2 regions of the Microbacterium sp. NPDC077644 genome follow, and region 2 is predicted to be linked to the other one. Evidence: predicted binding sites of a transcription regulator. Region 2 holds the regulator's gene; the other holds the start of a gene.
What was found. The regulator LexA, encoded in region 2, represses DNA repair genes until DNA is damaged. The targets are predictions, from matches to a motif close to TCGAACANNTGTTCGA.
Positions count from the first base shown of each region.

Region 1: the regulator LexA is predicted to act here: its motif matches at 7,550-7,565, upstream of recA (recombinase RecA).

Region 1 is NZ_JBFBME010000001.1:763,084-774,580, forward strand. It holds gene AB0269_RS03640 (NUDIX hydrolase) at 1-170, opposite strand, end outside; gene dapA (4-hydroxy-tetrahydrodipicolinate synthase) at 226-1,203, shown strand; gene AB0269_RS03650 (ribonuclease J) at 1,283-2,959, shown strand; gene AB0269_RS03655 (DNA translocase FtsK 4TM domain-containing protein) at 3,019-5,748, shown strand; gene pgsA (CDP-diacylglycerol--glycerol-3-phosphate 3-phosphatidyltransferase) at 5,748-6,326, shown strand; gene AB0269_RS03665 (CinA family protein) at 6,323-6,805, shown strand; gene AB0269_RS03670 (helix-turn-helix transcriptional regulator) at 6,950-7,258, shown strand; gene AB0269_RS03675 (DUF3046 domain-containing protein) at 7,283-7,507, shown strand; gene recA (recombinase RecA) at 7,763-8,824, shown strand; gene AB0269_RS03685 (regulatory protein RecX) at 8,824-9,519, shown strand; gene miaB (tRNA (N6-isopentenyl adenosine(37)-C2)-methylthiotransferase MiaB) at 9,565-11,115, shown strand; gene miaA (tRNA (adenosine(37)-N6)-dimethylallyltransferase MiaA) at 11,112-11,497, shown strand, end outside.
Region 2 is NZ_JBFBME010000003.1:33,075-44,571, forward strand. It holds gene AB0269_RS12155 (histidinol-phosphate transaminase) at 1-811, opposite strand, end outside; gene AB0269_RS12160 (LysM peptidoglycan-binding domain-containing protein) at 834-1,196, opposite strand; gene lexA (transcriptional repressor LexA) at 1,460-2,146, shown strand; gene AB0269_RS12170 (prolyl oligopeptidase family serine peptidase) at 2,261-4,132, shown strand; gene smpB (SsrA-binding protein SmpB) at 4,134-4,610, opposite strand; gene ftsX (permease-like cell division protein FtsX) at 4,670-5,587, opposite strand; gene ftsE (cell division ATP-binding protein FtsE) at 5,584-6,558, opposite strand; gene prfB (peptide chain release factor 2) at 6,628-7,740, opposite strand; gene AB0269_RS12195 (endo alpha-1,4 polygalactosaminidase) at 7,786-8,577, shown strand; gene AB0269_RS12200 (MFS transporter) at 8,642-9,862, shown strand; gene AB0269_RS12205 (pilus assembly protein TadG-related protein) at 9,875-10,294, opposite strand; gene AB0269_RS12210 (TadE family protein) at 10,291-10,677, opposite strand; gene AB0269_RS12215 (TadE/TadG family type IV pilus assembly protein) at 10,715-11,104, opposite strand; gene AB0269_RS12220 (hypothetical protein) at 11,118-11,315, opposite strand; gene AB0269_RS12225 (type II secretion system F family protein) at 11,352-11,497, opposite strand, start outside.

The sequences.
Region 1 (11,497 bases), on a different contig from region 2:
ACCAGGCACACGCGGTCCTCGTCATCCACGGCGACGACGAACACCGCGGCGTTGCGCAGCGTGACGACGCCGTAGATGCCCTCGCCGGACGGGCCGTCGACGGCGTCCTCGCGGACCGAGATCCACGGGTTCTCGTACACGACGCGGGATGCGCGGGTCTTCCAGGTCATGCCGGTGAGCCTATCCGGCGCGGTCACGACAGGCCGAAACCGATACGCTGGGATCATGACGCACTCGGGCAACCCCTTCGGACAGGTCCTCGTCGCGCTCGTCACTCCGATGACGGCCGACGGTGAAGTCGACTGGGACGCCACCGAGAAGCACATGGACGACGTCATCGCGGGGGGTGCCGACGGCATCGTCGTGACCGGGACCACGGGCGAGACGTCGACCCTCACCGACGCCGAGAAGCTCAAGCTCGTCGAGGTCGGGCGATCGGTCTCGGCCGGGCGCGCGAAGATCATCACCGGCGGCGGCTCGAACGAGACCGCGCACGCGATCGAGCTCTACAAGGCCAGTGAGAAGGCCGGAGCCGACGGCATCATGATCGTCACGCCGTACTACAACAAGCCGACCCAGGCAGGCATCCTCACGCACTTCCGCCTGGTCGCCGACGCGACCGATCTGCCGGTGATCCTGTACGACATCCCCGGCCGTACCGGCGTCCCGATCAAGTACGAGACGATCCTGCGCCTGGCCAAGCACCCGAACATTCTCGCGGTGAAGGACGCCAAGGGCGATTTCAGCGAGGTCAGCCGCGTGCTGAACCAGACCGATCTGATGTACTTCTCCGGCGACGACGCCAATGTCCTCCCGCACCTCTCGATCGGAGCATCCGGTCTGATCGGTGTGACGGCGAACATCACCTCGGCGCCGTACCGGACGATCGTCGACGCCGTGAACCGCGGCGACCTGGCCACGGCGACGGCCGAGCACAAGCGCCTCGAGCCGCTCGTGCGGGCCACGATGACGCACGTGCCGGGCACCGTGTCGGCGAAGTACATCTTGCACGGCCTCGGCCGCATCTCCAGCCCCCGCGTCCGCCTGCCCCTGGTCGGGCCGGAGGAGTGGGAGGCCGCACTCATCGAGGACGAGCTCGCCCTGGTGAAGGACGTGCCCGGAGCCGATTTCTCGAACTTCCGCCCCGACCGCAATGCGGCCGCCGGCGGCGCGCTGCCGAAGGTGCACGGCACCACCCGCTGACACCATGCGCTGAAACGACGGGCGCAGAGCGCGCCCACAGCAATACGGGCACGACGCGTGTCCGACTGAGGAGACATCAATGTCCATTCCCATCGCCGCCCCGGAACAGCTCGCGGAGGGAACCCTCCGCATCATCCCGCTCGGCGGCCTCGGCGAGGTCGGCCGGAACATGACCACCTTCGAGTTCGACGGCAAGATCCTGATCGTCGACTGCGGCGTGCTCTTCCCCGAGGACCACCAGCCGGGCGTCGACCTGATCCTGCCCGACTTCGAGCCGATCAAGGACCGTCTCGACGACATCGTCGGCGTCGTGCTCACGCACGGCCACGAGGACCACATCGGCGCCGTGCCGTACCTGCTGCGGCTCAAGAGCGACATCCCCCTGATCGGATCCGGGCTCACCCTCGCGCTCGTCGAGGCGAAGCTCAAGGAGCACCGCATCAAGCCGTTCACCCTCACGGTGCAGGAAGGGCAGCAGGAGAAGGTCGGGCCGTTCGACCTCGAGTTCGTCGCCGTGAACCACTCGATCCCCGATGCCCTGGCGGTCGCGATCCGCACGCCTGCGGGCCTCGTGCTGGCCACGGGCGACTTCAAGATGGACCAGTTGCCGCTGGACGGCCGCATCACCGACCTCCGGGCGTTCTCGCGTCTCGGCGAGGAGGGTGTCGACCTGTTCCTCGTCGACTCCACGAACGCCGACGTCCCCGGCTTCACGCCCACCGAGCGCTCGATCGGACCCGTGCTCGACCAGGTGATCGCGAAGGCGCAGCGCCGCGTGATCGTCGCGAGCTTCTCCAGCCACGTCCACCGCGTCCAGCAGGTGCTGGACGCCGCGCACGCGAACGGCCGCCGGGTGGCGCTGCTCGGACGCAGCATGGTCCGCAACATGGGCATCGCCGCAGACCTCGGCTACCTCAAGGTGCCCGAGAACGTGCTCATCGACTACAAGAAGGCCAAGGACCTCCCCGACGACCGCATCGTCTACATGTCGACCGGATCGCAGGGCGAGCCGATGGCGGTGCTCAGCCGCATGGCGAACCTCGACCACGCCATCGAGCCGGGTGAGGGCGACACCGTCATCCTCGCCTCGAGCCTCATCCCGGGCAACGAGAACGCCGTCTACCGCGTGATCGACGGCCTGACCAAGCTCGGCGCGAACGTCGTGCACAAGGCGAACGCTCGGGTGCACGTCTCCGGACACGCGGCTGCCGGTGAGCTGCTGTACTGCTACAACATCCTCAAGCCCAAGAACGTGCTCCCGGTACACGGCGAGTACCGTCACCTCATGGCGAATGCCAAGCTCGCGCAGGAGACCGGCATCCCGGTCGAGAACACGTTCCTGGCCTCCAACGGAACGATCATCGACCTCAAGGACGGCGAGGCGCGCGTCGCCGGCCAGCACGACATCGGTTTCGTCTACGTCGACGGCTCGACGGTGGGCGAGATCACGGATGCCGATCTCAAGGACCGCCGGATCCTCGGCGAGGAGGGGTTCGTGTCGATCATCGTCGTCGTGGACGCCACTACCGGCCGCATCATCTCCGGCCCCGAGATCCATGCCCGCGGCATCGCCGAGGACGACGCGGTCTTCGAGGACGTCGTCCCGAAGATCGTCGCGGCGCTCAAGGAGGCCTCGGGCAACGGCGTGCGCGACACGCACGCGCTGTCGCAGGTCGTGCGCCGCACGATCGGGCGCTGGGTGAACCAGAAGCTGCGTCGCCGGCCCATGATCGTGCCGCTGGTCATCGAGGCCTGAATCGGCGGAAAGCCGCGTCATTACGCGGCGCCGTCGGTGGCTGAACGTAGTCTGTGACCATGGCCAGGAGCACCACGAAGACCTCGCGCGCGTCCGAGAAGACGACCTCGCGCGCCAAGGCGCAGACGGCCCCGACGAAGAAGATCCCCGCGGCACCGAAGAAGTACATCGACGAGGACGACAAGCCCTCGATCCTCGTCCGCGCGTGGGTCGGGCTCGCCCACGGCGTCGGCGGGCTGTTCCGCGCGTTCGGCCCCGAGGTCCTCGAAAAGGATCAGCGGCGCGACGGCTTCCCGTTCCTCCTCGTGATCCTCGCGTGTCTCGGCGCCGTCGACGAGTGGTTCTTCATCGGCAACGAGGTCGCGCAGAACATCAGCGCCTACACGGTCGGCGGGCTGATCGGGCGCACCGCGTTCCTCATGCCCGTCATGCTGCTGATCCTCGCCGGCTGGCTGTTCCGGCATCCGTCATCCGTCCACGACAACGGCCGCATCGGCATCGGATTCGGACTGTTCGTGATCTCGATCGCCGGCATCTGCCACGTCGCGGGCGGTCAGCCCGAGCCGCGGCAGGGCATGCCCGCCCTGAGCGCAGCCGGCGGTCTGTTCGGATGGATGCTGGGCGAGCCGCTGTCGTACCTGACCGACATCGTCGCCTACATCGTGCTGAGCCTGCTCGCTCTGCTGAGCATCCTCATCATCACCAAGACGCCGCCGAACAAGATCGGCCCGCGTCTCGGAGACCTGTATGCCTGGATGTTCGGCGCAGAGCGCCCCGAGCGGGTCGAGAAGGATTCCGACGGGTCGTCCGGCGACCTCGTCGAGATCGCCGAAGAGGACTCGCTGCCGTGGTGGCGCCGCAACAAGAGCGGCCGCGAAGAGGATCCGGACGAGGGGATCGGCTCACAGGACCTCACGGAGCTGCTCTCGGGAGCAGATGACGCCCACGCGAACACGGCGTACGACCAGGCCGTCATCCTCGACGACCCGTCGGATGCCGCCACCGAGGTGCTCAGCGATGTCGCCGGCGTCATGCAGGGACTCTCGGGTCAGAGCGGCACGGCTCTGCTCGACGACTCGGGCGACACCGGTGAGCAGCCCGAATTGCCCGGGCTCTCCGGCTTCGGCACCGACGGGCCGGGGGAGCGGGGGCTGCAGGCGCCGAGCGCGCCCTACGTGCTGCCCTCCCCAGGCGTGCTCCGCGAGGGCCCGCCGCCGGTGGTGCGCTCGGATGCCACAGACAAGGTGATCCAGCAGCTCACCAGCGTGCTGGAGCAGTTCAAGGTCGACGCCAAGGTGACGGGCTTCTCCCGCGGACCGACGGTGACGCAGTACGAGGTCGAGGTCGGGCACGGCGTCAAGGTCGAGAAGATCACGCAGCTGTCGAACAACTTCGCCTACGCCGTGGCGTCCAACGACGTCCGCATCCTCTCGCCGATCCCCGGCAAGAGCGCCATCGGCATCGAGATCCCGAACGCCGACAAGGAGATGGTCGCGCTCGGCGATGTGCTGCGCTCGCCCGCCGCGCAGAAGAGCACGCACCCGATGACGATCGGCGTCGGCAAGGACGTCGGCGGCAACATCGTCGTCGCGAACCTCGCCAAGATGCCCCACTTGCTCGTGGCCGGCTCCACCGGATCCGGTAAGTCGAGCTTCGTGAACTCGATGATCACGAGCCTGCTGATGCGGGCACGGCCGGCCGATGTGCGCATGGTGCTCATCGACCCCAAGCGCGTCGAACTCACCAGTTACGCCGGTGTTCCCCACCTGATCACGCCCATCATCACCAACCCGAAGAAGGCCGCTGAGGCGCTGCAGTGGGTGGTGAAGGAGATGGACATGCGGTACGACGACCTCGCGTCGTTCGGATTCCGTCACATCGACGACTTCAACAAGGCCGTCCGCGCCGGCGAGGTCGAGGTGCCGGCCGGCAGCGAGCGGGTGCTCAAGCCGTACCCGTACCTGCTCGTCGTCGTCGACGAGCTCGCCGACCTCATGATGGTCGCCCCGCGCGACGTCGAGGACTCGATCGTCCGTATCACGCAGCTCGCCCGGGCCTCCGGCATCCACCTCGTGCTGGCGACGCAGCGCCCGAGCGTGGACGTCGTGACCGGCCTCATCAAGGCGAACGTCCCCTCACGGCTCGCGTTCGCGGTGACGAGCGTCACTGACAGCCGCGTGATCCTGGATGCTCCCGGTGCCGACAAGCTCATCGGTCAGGGTGACGCTCTGTTCTCGCCCATGGGATCGTCGAAGCCGTTCCGTCTGCAGGGCGCGTGGGTCGAGGAGACCGAGATCGACGCCGTCGTCAAGCACGTCACCGCACAGGCTCGGCCGGAGTACCGCGCCGATGTGCAGGAGGCCATGGACCCGGCCAAGAAGAAGGAGGTCGACGAGGACATCGGCGACGACCTCGAGGTGCTTCTCGCCGCCGCCGAGCTCGTGGTGTCGTCGCAGTTCGGATCGACCTCCATGCTGCAGCGCAAGCTGCGGGTCGGCTTCGCGAAGGCGGGTCGATTGATGGATTTGCTCGAGTCGCGTGAGATCGTCGGTCCGTCCGAGGGGTCCAAGGCCCGCGACGTGCTCGTCACCGCCGAGCAGCTGCCCGCCGTGATGGCCAAGCTGCGCGGCGAGGATGCGCCGCCCGCGCCCGCGGCGGCGCCCGCGACTCCCGCCGCCGAGTCCGTCGACTACGGTCGCGATCCGATCGAATCGCAGTTCGAGGGACTGCCGGTCGTCGACGAGGATCAGGGCGACGAAGACGCCTGGGGCCTGACGGGCCGCGACTGATGACGATTCCCCGGCAGCTGCCGAACGCGATCACGATCGCCCGTATCCCGCTCGCGGTCGTATTCTTCGTGCTGCTGCTGCTCGGCGGCGTCTACGGCCACGCTGACATGGTGATCCGCTGGGTCGCCGGCGGACTCTTCGTGCTCGCGATCTCCACGGACTGGGTCGACGGGTACCTGGCACGCAAGTACGACATCGTCAGCGACTTCGGCAAGCTCTGGGACCCGATCGCCGACAAGCTGCTCACCGGCGCCGGTTTCGTCGGGCTCGCCATCCTCGGCGAATGGCCCTGGTGGGTCGTCATCCTCATCCTGATCCGCGAGTGGGGCATCACGATCCACCGCTTCGTGGTCGCGAACGATCACATCGTCGCGGCCGCCTGGATGGGCAAGCTCAAGACGGCGTTCCAGGGCGTGGCGCTGAGCTGGTGGCTGCTTCCGCTCCATCAGCTGATCGGTATGGACTGGTGGACCGGTGTCGGCATCGTCCTCATGTACGCGACGCTCGTGCTGACTGTCGCCAGCGGCATCGACTACGTCGTCTCGCAGGTGCGCGGCTCACGCGCCGGCCGGGCATGAGCGACACGGCTCGGCTCGTCGCCGCACTCACGGCTCGCGGCTGGACCATCGGCGTCGCAGAATCGCTCACCGGGGGAGCGCTCAGCGCCGAGATCGTCACGGTCCCCGGCGCCTCTGCGACGCTTCTCGGGGGAGTGGTGGCCTACGCGACGCCGGTCAAGGCGTCGCTGCTCGGTGTGGATGCCGCACTGCTCGCAGAACACGGACCGGTGCATCCCGAGGTCGCGATCCAGATGGCGACAGGTGTCCGCGAGGCCGTGCAGGTCGACGGCCGCCGCGCAGACGTCGGAATCGCCACGACCGGTATCGCCGGGCCCGACTCGCCGGACGGGCAGCCCGTCGGCACGGTGCACATCGGCGTCGCGACACCGGACGGCGCGCGTGCGTACGGCTTCCGATTCGACGGAGACCGCGCCGCAGTGCGCGCCGCATCCGTGCAGGCTGCGGTCGCCGCGGTGCTGACAGCACTCGGGGAATAGCCCCCGTGGGACCCGCGTTGTCCCAGATGTGTCGTTCTCAACGAAACCACAGCGTGAAACGGTAGCGTTTTCAACAGAGAGTCGGGTTAGACTGGCGATCCGTTCGGAGGCGACTCCGATCTGGGGAATGGAGAGGAGGTTCCGATGATTCTTGTTCGACAGGAAATCGGCGATGTGCTGAGGGACTTCCGCCTGCAGAAGGGGCGCACGCTCCGGCAGGTCGCGAGCAAGGCGTCGGTGGCGCTCGGATATCTGAGCGAGGTCGAACGCGGCCAGAAGGAGGCGTCCAGCGAGATCCTCGCATCGGTCGCCGAGGCGCTCGACGTCCCCATCTCGCGGATCATGCGCGAGGTCGGAGACCGGATCTCCGTGCTCGAGGGCATCCAGGTGTTCCCCGATGTGGTTCCCGACGACCTGGTGGCGTCGGTCGAGCCCGAGCTGTCCCTCCACTGACCCCGAGGCGAATCAGGACGACGGATGCGACGCAGCGAGTTCCATCGCGCGGTCGAAGATGAGTTCGGTGGACGCTCGGTCGCGATCATGAGCGATCTCGTACTCGGAGCGATCGGGAACCGCACGGCCGCAGAGGCGCTGGAGAGCGGCGTGCCGCCGCGGGAGATCTGGGCCGCGCTGTGCGCCGAGATGGATGTTCCGCCTGAGCGCCGCTACGGCGTCGGCCGACTGGAACCGCGCCGGCGCTGAGCCTTCGCAGCGAGGGTTCGCTCTGACGGGCCCGGCGTGTCGTCGAAGATGTGTTCGAAGTGCGCGTATCGTTCTGCACAAGTGGTTACGAAGCACTGTCGTCCACCGTTCGTGGTGAATCCGATGCAATGTCGGATGCCCCTCCTACGGTGTTCACAGGCCCAGGAGCCATACGCCTTGTCGGAGAGTCCACCCCAGCCGGGGCGGCCGCGACAGCCTACAGGCGGCACCACGCGAACACATGAGGAGCACGTCATGCCATCAACCGCAGACCGCGAGAAGTCCCTGGAATCGGCTCTCGCCCAGATCGACCGTCAGTTCGGAAAGGGCTCGGTCATGCGACTGGGCAGCGATGAGCGCGCACCGGTCGCCGTCGTCCCGACGGGCTCCATCGCCCTCGACGTCGCCCTCGGCGTGGGCGGCCTCCCGCGTGGACGCATCGTCGAGATCTACGGGCCGGAGTCGTCGGGTAAGACGACCCTGACCCTGCACGCCATCGCCAACGCGCAGCGAGCCGGCGGCATCGCGGCGTTCATCGACGCCGAGCACGCGCTCGACCCCGAGTACGCCAAGAAGCTCGGCGTCGACATCGACGCCCTGCTGGTGTCGCAGCCCGACACCGGTGAGCAGGCTCTCGAGATCGCCGACATGCTCGTGCGCTCCGGGGCGATCGACCTCATCGTCGTCGACTCCGTCGCAGCTCTCGTGCCGCGCGCCGAGATCGAGGGCGAGATGGGCGACTCGCACGTCGGCCTGCAGGCCCGCCTCATGTCGCAGGCACTGCGCAAGCTGACCGGTGGCCTGAACCAGACCAACACGACCATGATCTTCATCAACCAGTTGCGCGAGAAGATCGGCGTGTTCTTCGGATCTCCCGAGACGACCGCCGGCGGCAAGGCGCTGAAGTTCTACGCGTCGGTCCGCATGGACATCCGTCGGATCGAGACGCTCAAGGACGGCACCGAGGCGGTCGGAAACCGCACACGTGTCAAGGTCGTCAAGAACAAGATGGCGCCGCCGTTCAAGCAGGCCGAGTTCGACATCCTCTACGGCGTCGGCATCTCGCGCGAAGGCAGCCTGATCGACTTCGGCGTCGAGCACGGCATCGTGAAGAAATCGGGCTCCTGGTACACCTACGACGGCGACCAGCTCGGCCAGGGCAAGGAGAACGCCCGCAACTTCCTGATCGCGAACCCCGACATCGCGCTGACGATCGAGACGCAGATCAAGCAGAAGCTCGGAATCGGAGGACCGGCGGCCGACGCGGCAGCGGCACCGGCCGGTGCAGACGAGCTGGCTCAGCGCCGCCCGGCCTGATGCCGCACACGCACGATGACGGGGGCGAGGACCGCCTCGCCCCCGTCATCCCGCTCTTCGGCGGACGAGTCGCACGAGCATCCGATCTGCAGCCCGGGGAGGTCGACGGCCCACCGGTCACGAGCGAGAGGATGGCTGCGCAGGGTCCTCGTCCGGATCGCACGGTCGAGCGCGGCGAACCCGATGCCGACGACGTCGCACAGCGGGCCGAGGAGGCCCTGGTGCGCAAACTGCGCGCGAGGTCGCTCTCGGTCTCAGAGGCGCGTCAGGTGCTCCGGGGCCACGACCTCGATCAGTCCCGTATCGACGACGTGATCGACCGGTTCTGCGAACGCGGCTACCTCGACGACTCCCTGCTCGCCGAGCATCTGGTGATCTCCGGGGTCGAGCGCAAGGGGCAGGGCCGTGTCGCGCTGTCGCGCGCGCTCGCCCAGCGCGGGATCCCGCGGGACGTCATCGACACCGCCCTCGGCGACCTTCCCGATGACGACGCCGAACGGGCTCTCGAGTTCGCCAGGACCAAGGCGCGGTCGTTGTCGAGGCTCGACTTCGACACGGCGCTGCGCAGACTGATGGGTCAGCTCGCACGCCGAGGCTACGGCGGATCGGTCGCCGCCAACGCCGCCCGCACGGCGTTGGGCGAGGCATCGCTCGGGGCGCCGAGGACGGGCGTGAGGTTCGTCGACTCGGAATGACCTCGAGTCCGGCGTCGGGCTCGCGCTCGTAGAATGGGGAGCACCATGACTATTCCTCGCAGCGAACCGACGATCATCTCGGCGTCCTCTGCGGCCGTCGATGCCGACGGCCGCCAGCGCACGTACGAGGTGCGCACCTTCGGGTGTCAGATGAACGTGCACGACTCCGAACGACTCTCCGGATCCTTGGAGAGCGCCGGATATCTGCGCGCCGAGGCGGGTACCGAGGCCGACGTCGTCATCATCAACACGTGCGCCGTGCGCGACAACGCCGCCGGCAAGCTCTACGGCACACTCGGCCACCTCGCTTCGGTCAAGCGCCGCAAGGAGGGCATGCAGATCGCGGTCGGCGGCTGCCTCGCCCAGATGGACAAGGATGCCGTGCTCGACAAGGCACCGTGGGTCGATGTCGTCTTCGGCACGCACAACATGGGTTCGCTTCCCGGCCTGCTCGAGCGCGCCAAGCACAACGGCGACGCCGAGCTCGAGATCCTCGAGTCGCTCGAGGTCTTCCCCTCGACCCTCCCCACCAAGCGCGACTCGGCGCACAGCGGTTGGGTGTCGATCTCGGTCGGCTGCAACAACACCTGCACGTTCTGCATCGTCCCGAGCCTGCGGGGCAAGGAGAAGGACCGTCGGCCAGGCGACATCCTGAACGAGATCCGCCTCCTCGTCGAGGACGGCGCGATCGAGGTCACCCTGCTCGGCCAGAACGTCAACTCCTACGGCGTGGAGTTCGGCGATCGGCAGGCCTTCGGCAAGCTGCTGCGCGCCGCCGGTCAGATCGACGGACTCGAGCGCGTGCGCTTCACCAGTCCGCACCCCGCCGCGTTCACCGACGACGTCATCGACGCGATGGCGGAGACGCCCAATGCCATGCCCCAGCTGCACATGCCCCTGCAGTCGGGCAGCGACCGCATCCTCAAGGCGATGCGCCGCTCCTATCGGAGCGAGAAGTTCCTGGGCATCCTCGACCGTGTGCGCGAGCGCATTCCGCACGCGGCGATCTCCACCGACATCATCGTCGGGTTCCCCGGCGAGACCGACGAGGACTTCGAGGACACCATGCGCGTCGTCGAGCAGGCGCGATTCGCGAACGCCTTCACGTTCCAGTACTCGATCCGCGAGGGGACACCCGCCGCGACGATGGAGGATCAGGTTCCCAAGGCCGTCGTGCAGGAGCGCTACGACCGACTGATCGCCCTGCAGGAGCGCATCTCGCTCGAGGAGAACCAGAAGCAGGTCGGCCGCGAGGTCGAGGTTCTCGTCTCGGTCGGCGAGGGCAAGAAGGACGCCGAGACGCACCGCCTCACCGGCCGTGCGCAGGACAACCGGCTCGTGCACTTCGAGGTGACTCCCGGCTCCGACCTGCCGCGCCCCGGTGATGCGGTGACCGTGACGATCACCCACGGTGCGCCGTTCCACCTCCTGGCGGACGACCCGACGGGCGCGCCGCTGCGCATCCGGCGCACGCGCGGTGGCGATGCCTGGGATCGCGCACAGGCGGAGTCCTGCGGCATCCCCGCCCCCTCGGGCGCATCCGGCGCTCCGCGCGCCGTCTCACTGGGCCTTCCCACGCTCCGCGTGGGCGTGTGAGCCGGCCCCCGACCGAGGTGAGCGACACCGGTTCGCGCGTCTGGGCGATCGTCGGCGCCACGGGAACGGGCAAGAGCGACCTCGCACTCCGCCTCGCCGAGGCGCTGCGCGAGACCGGCAACCCCGCCGAGATCGTCAACGCCGACGCCATGCAGCTCTACCGCGGTATGGACATCGGGACGGCCAAGCTCTCCGTCGACGAGCGCCGCGGCATCCCGCACCACCTGTTCGACGTCCGCGAGGTCACCCAGGACGCCGCCGTGGCCTGGTACCAACCGCTCGCACGGGCGGCGATCGCGGGCATCCACGCACGCGGCGGCGACGCCGTCCTCGTGGGCGGGTCCGGTCTGTACGTCTCGAGCGTGATCTTCGACTTCCGCTT
Region 2 (11,497 bases):
CCGCGTTGCGGAGGGCAGCGACGGCCGCCGCCTGGGTCAGGGCGCTCAGGTGGTACGGAAGCCTGACGAGACGCAGGGCGTCGATGAACGCCGGGTCTGCGGCGAGATAGCCGACCCGCGCGCCCGCGAACGCGAAGGCCTTGCTCATCGTCCGCGAAACGGCCAGCCGCGGGCGTCCGTCGAGGAGCGTGAGCGCCGACGATGCATCCCGAGGCGCGAACTCCTGGTAGGCCTCGTCGACGACCACGATGCCGCGCGCAGCCTCGTAGACCGCTTCGACGACGTCGAGGCCGAGCGGTGTGCCGGTGGGGTTGTTCGGCGAGCAGAGCATGACGATGTCGGGGTCCGCCTGCTCCACCTGCGCAGCGGCCTCTTCCGCCGTGATCGTGTAGTCGGCTTCGCGCTGCCCTGCGACCCACTGCGCGCCGGTGCCCTGCGCGATCAAGGGGTACATCGAGTAGGTGGGCGCGAATCCGAAGACCGTGCGGCCAGGGCCTCCGAAGGCCTGCATGATGTGCTGCAGGACCTCGTTCGATCCGTTGCCCGCCCAGATCTGGCCGGGCTCGAGTCCGTGCCCGAGATAGTCCGCGAACGCCTCGCGCAGTGACGTGAACTCCCGATCGGGGTAGCGGTTCACCTCGCGCAGCGCTACCGCGATGTCGTCGAGGATGTCGCTGGCGACCTCGTCGGGGACGGGGTGCGTGTTCTCGTTCACGTTCAGCGCGACGGGCAGCGGGGCCTGCGGCGCTCCGTAGGGTGTGAGTCCGCGAAGATCGTCGCGGAGGGGCAAGTCACCGAGGGAAGCAGTCACACTCCCCATGCTAACGGTGGGGTCAGTCGACGTACTCGGACGGGATGGCGAGCTCCTGCCCGACCTGCAGGGAGGAGGCGCCCAGCGCGTTGAGGCTCTCGATCTGGTGGATGACCGAGCGCGGGTCGGCGTTCGGCGCCACGGACTCGGCGATCGACCACAGCGTGTCACCGGGCATGACCGTGACCGTCTCGAAGCTCGCCGTGGGCACGGACTCGCCGGAGGCGACAGCGGCACCGCCGCCGAGAGCCGCGAAGGCGATGCCGGCGGCGAGCGGGAGTGCGGCGAGGCCCAGCAGCACGCGGCGACCGCGCACGGTCAGTCGCAGTCGCGTCGACGGACGGACGATGCGGACTGCCGGGGCGGCGATGCTGATGGTGCTCATGGGATTCTCCTCTGCCTCTGTGGCGTAGCGTTCGCATTCACCGCTCGGCCGGGAGCGATGAATGCGAAGCTACGTACCGAATGTATCTTCGAATTCGAACATCTGTCAAGACTTCTTCGAAACCTCGTGCGGGAAACCGGCGACACGCTCGAACAGATCTTCCGAATCGCGGCTTTTCTCGGATACGGTTTCGATAACGACACCCCACCACGGGCCACCGACATTCGAAGAGCAGCCCCGGAACCGCGCACGAAGGAGCACCCATGAGCGACACCGCCGCCACCGACGCCGAGGCTCCGCGCACGCGTCGCCGCAAGAGTCTGAGCCCCAAGCAGATGGCGATCCTCGAGGTCATCCAGACCTCGATCGCACGGCACGGCTATCCGCCGAGCATGCGCGAGATCGGCGACGCGGTCGGCCTCAAGTCGCTCTCGAGCGTCACGCACCAGCTCGGTCAGCTCGAGCTGAGCGGGTACCTGCGCCGCGACCCGGGCAAGACCCGCGCCATGGAGGTGCTCATCGACCTGCCTGGCGCGAGCGGCGAGAACCCGGCCGACGCCAGCACGCCCGTCGGCGATGCCGCCATGGTGCCGCTGGTCGGACAGATCGCGGCGGGCGTCCCGATCACGGCAGAGCAGCAGGTCGAGGAGATCTTCCCGCTCCCCCGCCAGCTCGTCGGCAAGGGCGAGCTGTTCATGCTCAAGGTCTCCGGGGAATCGATGATCGACGCCGCGATCTGCGACGGCGACTGGGTGGTCGTCCGCACCCAGAACACGGCTGAGAACGGCGAGATCGTCGCGGCGATGCTCGACGGCGAGGCGACGGTCAAGACCTTCCGTCAGCGCGACGGCCACACCTGGCTGCTCCCTCGCAACAGCTCGTTCGAGCCGATCCTCGGCGACGACGCCGTCGTCCTCGGCAAGGTCGTGGCCGTGCTCCGCGCGGTCTGACGCCCGGCATCCTTCGACGACGCAGAAACCGCCCTTCCCCGGCATCCGGGAGGGCGGTTTCTGCGTTGTCGGCTCTCGACGGCCGACGTCGGCAGGGCCGCATAGGCTCGAGTCATGCCTCAGCCGTACGGAACCTGGCCGTCGCCGTTCACCGCGTCGAGCATCGCCGCATCCGCGCCGCGCATCGACGGCGCTCGATTCGTTGGAGATGAGATCTGGTGGGGCGAGTCGGTTCCCGCCGAAGGCGGCCGCGTCACGGTCCGCAGTTCGAGCGGCGAGGAGCTCCTGCCTGCCCCGTGGAGCGCCCGGTCGCGCGTGCACGAGTACGGCGGCGGCGCATGGACGGCGGATGCCGACGGCACGCTGTACTTCGTCGACGGCCGGGACCAGCGGGTGCACCGGATGCCGCGCGGCGGGGAGCCGACTCCCCTCACGCCCGCCGGCGCGGAGGGCCGCGGACCGAACCATGGCGGGTTGCGACTGCAGAACGGCCGCCTGCTGGCGATCCGCGAGGATCTCGCAGCGGATCCGCACCGTCGCGCGATCGTGGAGATCCCGATCGACGGATCGGCGGCGGACGACGGCTCGGCCGTGCATGTTCACATCCAGGGGACGGCGTTCTTCGCGCATCCGGCGCTCTCGCCGGATGGCACCCGCATCGCCTGGGTCGAGTGGTCGGGGCGACGGATGCCATGGCAGGACGCCTGGCTCCGCGTCGCGACGGTCGGCGACGATTCCTTCGCGAGCATCCGCACCCGTGCGGCGCTCCAGCCCGAGTGGCTCGGCGACGCGGACCTGCTGTACGCCGACGACCCGTCAGGGCGCTGGGGGCTGCACCGGTTGCGCCTCGACGGCATCCAGGCATCGGACCCCGAGCCGATCGCGCCGGCCGACGCCGACACCGGGTACGGGTTGTGGGTGCTCGGAAACCGCTGGTATCGGCCACTGGCGGACGGGAGGATCGTCGCGGTCCGGACGAACGGCTCCGACGAGGTCGTCGTGATCGACGGCGACGGCACCACGCGCGCGCTCGATGTTCCTGCCACCGCGCACGTGAGCGTCGACGACGTCGCCGGCTCGCGCGTGCTGCTCTCGGGAGGAGGATCCGCCGTGAACGCCGGCCTGTGGTGCGTGGACGTCGATTCCGGTGAGGTGACTCGCGTTCGCGGCGGGTGCGCGACGGACACCGACTGGATGCCGCCCGCGACGCAGCTCACGATCGACGGCGCTCACGGCCCCGTGCACGCGTTCGACTACGCACCCGCGAACCCGCTGGTGTCCGCGCCCGACGACCAGCTGCCGCCCTACATCGTCTTCGTGCACGGCGGCCCGACAGCGCACGTCGCCGGCGCGGCATCCGCCGCCATCGCGTTCTACACGAGTCGCGGCATCGGCGTGCTCGACGTGAACTACGGCGGATCGACCGGCTACGGCCGCGACTACCGCGAGCGCCTCGACGGGCAGTGGGGTGTGGTCGACGTCGACGACGTGCTCGCGGCGGCGCGCGGGCTCGCCGAATCCGGACGCGCCGATCCCGCCCGCCTCGCGATCCGCGGCGGTTCGGCAGGAGGATGGACGGTGCTCTCGGCCCTCGTCCGCGGCGGCGTGTTCGCGGCGGGCATCAGCCGGTACGGGGTCACCGACCTGCGGATGCTGGCACAGGACTCGCACGACTTCGAACTGCACTACATCGACGGGCTCGTCGGCCCGCTGCCCGAGAGCGAGCAGATCTACATCGATCGCTCACCGCTCACGCACGCCGACCGCATCGATGTGCCGGTCCTGCTGCTGCAGGGCGCGGACGACCTGGTGGTCCCGCCCTCGCAATCGGAGGCCATCCGCGACGCCCTGGCTGCGCGCGGCATCCCGCACGAGTACGTGCTGTACCCCGGCGAGGGCCACGGCTTCCGGCGCGCGGAGACGATCGTCGACGCCCTCGAGCGCGAACTGGCGTTCCTCGGCCGGGCGTTCGGATTCGCCGGCTGAGCTACTCCCCCATGCGGTTGCGCAGACGCATGGCGCGCTCGGCCTCGCGGGTGTCCTGACGCTCCCGCAGGGTCTGACGCTTGTCGTACTCGCGCTTGCCCTTCGCAAGGGCGATCTCCACCTTCGCGCGGCCGTCGAGGAAGTACAGCTTCAACGGCACGAGGGTGTAGCCGCCGGCCGAGACGGCGTGCTCGAGCTTCTGGATCTCCTCGCGGTGCATCAGGAGCTTGCGGATGCGCTTGGCCGAATGATTCGTCCAGTGCCCCTGCGAGTACTCCGGGATGTGCACGGCATCGAGGAAGATCTCATTGCCCTTGATGTACGCGTATCCGTCGGACAGATTCGCGCGCCCCTGGCGCAGCGACTTCACTTCGGTGCCCGTGAGCACGAGCCCTGCCTCGTACGACTTCTCGATGGTGTAGTCGTGACGGGCACGGCGATTGGTCGCGATGACCTTCTCCCCGCGTTCCCTTGGCATGGTTCTCTCCTGTGCATCCTGTCGTACGGCCAGCCTTCAACCCTACAACAGCGACGATGTCAGGTGCGCAGCCAGCGACGGATCGCGAACCCGGCGGACAGAGCGGCGAGCACGACGCCGATCACGATGAGGATCGGGACGACGACGAGGGCGTCCTGCATGCTCACCCAGGTCGTGATGAAGGGCACGCGTCCCTTGAGGTATCCCTCGACGCCGAAGTGCATGCCGGCGATCATGGCAGCGCTCGCCAGCGCCGAACCGAGGAAGGCGGCGAACACGCCTTCGAGCACGAACGGCGTCTGGATGAACCGGTTGGATGCGCCGACCAGGCGCATGATCCCGATCTCCTTGCGTCTGGCGTAGGCCGACAGTCGGATGGTCGTGGCGATGAGCAGCACCGCGGCGATCAGCATGAGCACGGCGATGCCGACGGCGATGTACGTCGCCACCGTCAGGGCGGAGAAGAGCGGATCGAGGTACTGCAGCTGGTCCAGCACCTCCTCGACGCCGTTCACGCCGCTGAACGCCTCGACGATGACCTGCGACTGGCTCGGGTCCTTGAGCGTGATCCAGAAGCTGTCGAACATCTGGTCCTCGGTGAGGACGCTGGCCTGCTCGTCGCCGAGCTGATCGACGAGCTTCGCGTAGGCCTCGGCCTTCGTCTCGAAGCGGACCTCGGAGATCAGCGCGTTCAGCGCCGGGCCCTCCAGCTCGGCGCGCACCTGCTCGATCTGGTCCTGCGTCGCCTCGCCGTCGATGCAGGTCTCCTGCGTGTCCGACACGGAGGAGCACATGTAGACGGCGACCTGGGCGCGCTCGGTCCAGTAGTCGCGCATCGTGCTGATCTGGCCCTGCATGAGGATCGCAGCTCCCACGAACGTCAGCGACACGAACGTGACGAGCACGACGGAGATCACCATCGAGATGTTGCGACGAAGGCCCCCGAGGGCCTCCATCAGGATCAGTCCCACTCTCACGAGGTCGGCCCCACTTCGTCGTCATCGTCCGCGGCTGACAGACCGAGCCGGTCGGCGACGCCGAGCTCGGCGACATCGACCTCGGGCAGCACGATCGGATGCGTCCGGGGTGCCGCAGGCGCGGCCTCCTGGGCCGCGGCGTCGCGCTCCGCCTTCATGGAGGCGATCATCTCGGCGGTGAGGGGCTCGAGGGACTCGGTCTCGCGCTGGACCTCCTGGACGGCGGTGAGGGCGGCGGTGGCAGCGGCTCCGCGCTCCTCCTGCGGCACCAGCTGCGGGATCATCGACCGGTCGCCGTAGCCGCCGTGCGTCTCGTCGCGCACCATCTCGCCGTCGCGCAGCTCGATCACGCGGCGCTGCATCTGGTCGACGAACGCTGCCTCGTGGGTGGCCATGAGGACGGTGGTGCCGCCGGCGTTGATGCGAGCCAGCAGCTGCATGATGTCGACCGAGGTCGCAGGATCCAGGTTGCCCGTCGGCTCGTCGGCCAGGAGCACCTGCGGACGGTTGACCAGGGCGCGCGCGATCGCCACGCGCTGCTGCTCGCCGCCGGAGAGCTCGTGCGGCATCCGCTTCTCCTTGCCCTCCAGCCCCACCAGAGCCAGGGCCTCGGGAACCGCCTGCTGCACGAATCCGCGCGAGGAGCCGGTGACCTGCAGGGTGAAGGCGACGTTCTGGAAGACGGTCTTGGTCGACAGGAGCCTGAAGTCCTGGAAGACCGAGCCGATGTGACGGCGGAAGTACGGGACCTTCCGGTTGGCCAGCGACCGCAGGTCGCGGCCGAGGACGGCGACGCGGCCGGTGGTGGGGACGTCCTCGCGGAGGATCAGGCGGAGACAGGACGACTTGCCCGACCCGGATGCTCCGACGAGGAAGACGAACTCGCCCCGCTCGACTTCGAAGTCGACCCCGGCGAGGGCCGGTCTCTTCGTACCGCGGTAGCGCTTGGTGACGTTCTCGAACCGAATCATGGCCCTACGAGCCTAAGCGCGGGTTCACGTGTGACCGCGAGCGACACCCGGTCACCCGGGTGCGCCGGATCAGTCGTCGTCGTCCGGGCGCTTGCGCCAGCGGATGCCGGCCGAGATGAAGTCATCCAGGTCGCCGTCGAACACCGCGGCCGGATTGCCGGACTCGTGCCCGGTGCGCAGGTCCTTCACGAGCTGCTGGCCGTAGAGGAAGTACGAGCGCATCTGATCGCCCCAGCTCGCCGTGATGTTGCCGGCGAGCTCCTTCTTCTTCGCGGCCTCCTCCTCCTTCTGCAGCAGCAGGAGGCGGGTCTGGAGCACGCGCATGGCGGCGGCACGGTTCTGGATCTGCGACTTCTCGTTCTGCATCGACACGACGATGCCGGTCGGCAGGTGCGTGATGCGCACGGCGGAGTCGGTCGTGTTGACCGACTGGCCGCCGGGGCCCGAGGAGCGGAAGACGTCGACCCGGATGTCGTTCTCGGGGATGTCGACCTCGGTCGCCTCTTCCATCAGCGGGATGACCTCGACCGCGGCGAAGCTGGTCTGGCGTTTGTCGGCCGAGCCGAACGGGCTGATGCGGGCCAGGCGGTGCGTGCCCGCTTCGACCGAGAGAGTGCCGAACGCATACGGGGCCTCGACCTCGAACGTCGTCGACTTGATGCCCGCGCCCTCGGCGTAGGAGGTGTCCATGACCTTCACGGGGTAGCCGTGTTTCTCCGCCCAGCGCAGGTACATGCGCATGAGCATCTCGGCGAAGTCGGTGGCGTCGTCGCCGCCGGCGCCGGAGCGGATGGTGACGATGGCGCTGCGCTCGTCGTACTCGCCGTCCAGCAGCGTCTGCACCTCGAGCTGGTTCATGACGTCGGTGAGGGCGGCGAGCTCGGCACGCGCCTCGGCGGCGGAGTCCTCGTCCTCCATCTCGTTGGCGAGATCGACGAGCACCTCGAGGTCGTCGAGACGCTGCCCGATCTCGCTCACGCGCTTGAGGTCGGCCTGCTTGTGGCTGAGCGCGCTGGTGACCTTCTGGGCCTTCTCGGGGTCGTCCCAGAGGTCCGGAGCGCCGGCCTCCTCGCTCAGCCGCGCGATGTCGGCCTGGAGCCTGGTGATGTCGACGACCTCGCTGATGTCGCCGTATGTGTGCCTGAGCGCCTGGATTTCGGCGGAGAGATCGAGTTCGAGCATGACGCTTCAGCCTACCGTGCCGGAGCCGTGCGGATAGCCTGAGGTGTGCGCAGTCGAACATGGCCGGTGCCGGCGATCCTCGCCGTCCTGCTCATGGGATGCGCGAACGGCGCAGCGGACCCTGTTCCCCCGCCACCGGATGCCGCGTTCGACTACCAGCTCGGCGGCGCGTACGAGCCGGCCGGGGTCGAGATCGTCGTCCGCGACCGCACCGCCTCGCCGCATCCCGATCTGTACTCGATCTGCTACGTGAACGCGTTCCAGACGCAGCCGGGCGACGAGGACGCGTGGCCGGAGGCGGCGCTGCTCACGGATGACTCCGGGGTCCGCGTCGTCGATCCGGACTGGCCCGATGAAGTGCTGCTCGACGTCGCCGACCCCGAAGGCGCCGCCGTCGTCGTCGACCGCATCGGCGGATGGATCCGCGACTGCGCCGCCGACGGCTTCGACGCCGTGGAGTTCGACAATCTCGACTCGTTCACCCGATCGGACGGTGCGCTGAGCCGGGAGGATGCCGTCGCGGTCGCGAAGGAACTCGTCGACATCGCGCACGCCTCCGGTCTCGCGGCGGCGCAGAAGAATGCCGCCGAACATGCCGTCGCCCTCCGCGACGATGCCGGTTTCGACTTCGCGATCGCCGAGGAGTGCGCGGCGTACGGGGAGTGCACGGCGTACACCGACGTCTATGCCACGGTGCTCGACATCGAGTACACCGACAACCTGCCGGAGCCGTTCGAGGTGCTGTGCGCACGGCCAGGAACGCCGCCGACGGCGATCGTGCGCGACCGCGATCTGACGCGCCCCGGCGACAGCGCATATGTGCGCGGAACGTGCTGATCGCGGGCGGGAGTAGCGTGGCGGGGTGAGCAGTGCATCCAGCGTCCTGAGACAGTTCGGGCCGATGGTGTATCTGCCCACCATCCTCTTCTCGATGGGCGAGGGCGCCGTTCTCCCGCTGATCCCGGTGATAGCGGCGAACATGGGAGCAGATGTCGCCGCGGCGGCGCTCGTGGCCTCCGCCCTCGTCGTCGGCCAGTTGTGCGGCAATCTGCCTGCCGGGTGGGCCGTCGCCCGCATCGGCGAGCGCTTCACGATGGTGATCGCCGGTGTCGTCTCGATGATCGCCGTCGCCGGAATGGCGTTCGCGCCGGTCATCGCGGTCTTCGCGGCATCCGTCTTCCTGCTGGGGTTCTGCGCCGCCGCCTTCGGGCTGGCCAGGCACGCGTTCATGACGACCCGCGTTCCGCTGGAGTTCCGTGCACGCGCCCTCTCGCTGCTGGGCGGGAGCTTCCGCCTCGGCGTCTTCGTCGGCCCGTTCGTGACGGCCGGTCTGCTGCAGCTGTTCGGCACGGAGCAGGCCGCGATCTGGTTCTTCATGGCGTGCCTGGTGGTGATGGTCGTGCTCGTGCTGTTCGGGCCGGACCCGGAGAAGACCCACGCTCCCCTGCCGAGCTCCCCTCTCGTCGAGGACTCCGGCGAGGCGGTGAGCGGCTCGATCCCGACGTTCGAGCGGGTCGGGATCTTCCGCACGATGTGGCGCTTCCGCGGTGTGCTGGGGCGACTCGGACTCGCCGCGTCGTCGCTGTCGGCGGTGCGCTCGGCACGCCAGGTCATGCTTCCGCTGTGGGGCGTGTCGCTCGGGCTCGACGCCCAGACGATCGCGCTGGTCGTCGGCGTCTCCGGGGCGATCGACTTCGCCCTGTTCTACGCCAGCGGCCAGGTGATGGACAGGTTCGGCAGGCTCTGGGCGGCGATGCCCGCCATGGTGCTGATGGGCGCCGGGTTCCTCGTGCTGTCGCTCACGCACGACGGCGAGGCCGCGGTGCTGTGGTTCGGGATGCTGGCCGCCGTGCTCGGCGTCGGCAACGGGCTCTCCAGCGGCATCCTGCTCACCCTCGGTGCGGATGTCGCCCCGAAGCAGGACCCTGCTCCGTTCCTCGGATCGTGGCGGACGCTGACGGATGCCGGAGGCGCCGCGGCGCCGTTGATCGTGTCGGGCGTGACCGCGATCGCGTCGCTGTCGGTGGCAGCGGCGCTGATGGGCGCCGTCGGGATCCTCGGCGCGCTCGGGTTCATCCGGTGGATCCCGCGGTTCAGTCCCCGCCAGGGCCCGCCCGCCTGACTCCCCGGCAGATCAACGCAGGGCCGTGCGACTCGTCGCGGTCGCCTCGAGCAGGACGCCGTCCGGGACGAAGGCCGACACCAGCGGCGGATGCCAGGCGGCCGAGACGGTCACGCGGGCCGAGACGCCGTCGGGCGCGGATGCCGACACCAGCTGCGCGCCGGAGGACGTCGCGCCCACGATCGCCGCGGCCTGCTCGTGCACGCCGTCGTCCGTGAGTTCGGCTCGGACACTCTCGCCCTCGACGACGAGCGTGAAACCGTCGGCGCCCGCGAGGGCTGCGGCATCCGCAAGCGAATCCAGTCGTTTCTGCGCGATGTAAAGGTCGGTGGCGCAGGTGCAGACGAAGACCACGGCGAGCGCGAGCACGACGTAGCCCAGGAGCAGCGGGAGGATGCTGCCGTCGTCGTCCTTGAGCGCACGAGCCGTCATCGCTCGCCCCACAGGCGCGAGACCTTCTGCGCCGCCGCGGCCTCGAGCGGGATCTGCGTCGCACGATCGAGGCCGAAGATCTCGGGCACGAACGGCAGCGAGACGCGGGTGCTGACGGTGACGACGACCGTCGCTCCCGAGCGCGGGCAGTCCGCTCCGGCCGGTGTGCAGGTCACCGACACGTCGACGTCGGCGGCGTTCAGGTCGTATTCGTCGATGACGCTGGCGAGCACGGCATCGCCCCGGTCGGCGGCATCCGCCGCGTTCTCGGCCTGACCGATCACACGTGCCGTGTGCCGCGCGGCCGCCTCAGCGCCGAGCATCGCCTGCTGCACGGTGCCGAGCGTGATGATGAGGTACGCGAGCGGGACGAGGAGTATCACCCCGACAGTGATGAACTCGAGTGCCGCCGACCCATCGTCATTCCTCCCCCAGTGACTCCATCGGCGCATCCGCATCCACCTCCAACGCGTACGGGACGCCGATCAGACCGATGATCGGCAGCGTCGTGCGGACGGTGACGACGGCGGTGGGATGCCCGAGCCGGTCGCTCTGCGACACGACGATGTCGCCGGTGAAGGCATCGCCCACGGCGCGGGAGATGGCCAGCCTGGTGCGCTCGGCTCCGTCGTCGAGCGTGGTGTCGGCGAGGGCCGCGTAGTGGGCGCCCTCCACGGCCGCGTCGTGGACGACATTGCGTACGTACACGGCGAACCCGAGCTGGAGGACGGCGAGCGTGAGAGCGGTCAACAGGGCGCCGACGAGCACGAAATCGACGGGACTCGACCCGCGATCCTCGCCCGCATCCACCCACCGCAGCATCTCAGAGCCCGGACACCCGCGAGATCGCCTGCTCGAACAGTCCGGTCAGCGCAGGACCAGCGACCGCCCAGATCAACACGACCAATCCTGCGGTCATCAACGTCACCAGCACCCAGCCGGGCACGTCTCCCCGGTCGTCCTCCGCGAGATCGCGCGCGTCGACGGTGAGCTGCGCCCACCAGGTTCGTACTCGCTTCATCATTCGTCCTTTCATGGGGGTCGGTCGTCCTGACTGTCAGCCGAGGCCGAGCTGCAGGATGAACATGCCGGGGAACACGGCGAAGAGAACGCTGAGCGGCAGGATCAGGAACACGAGCGGCAGCATCATGAGGATCTCGCGGCGACCGGCCTGCTCGATCAGCGTCCGTTTGGCGTCCTCGC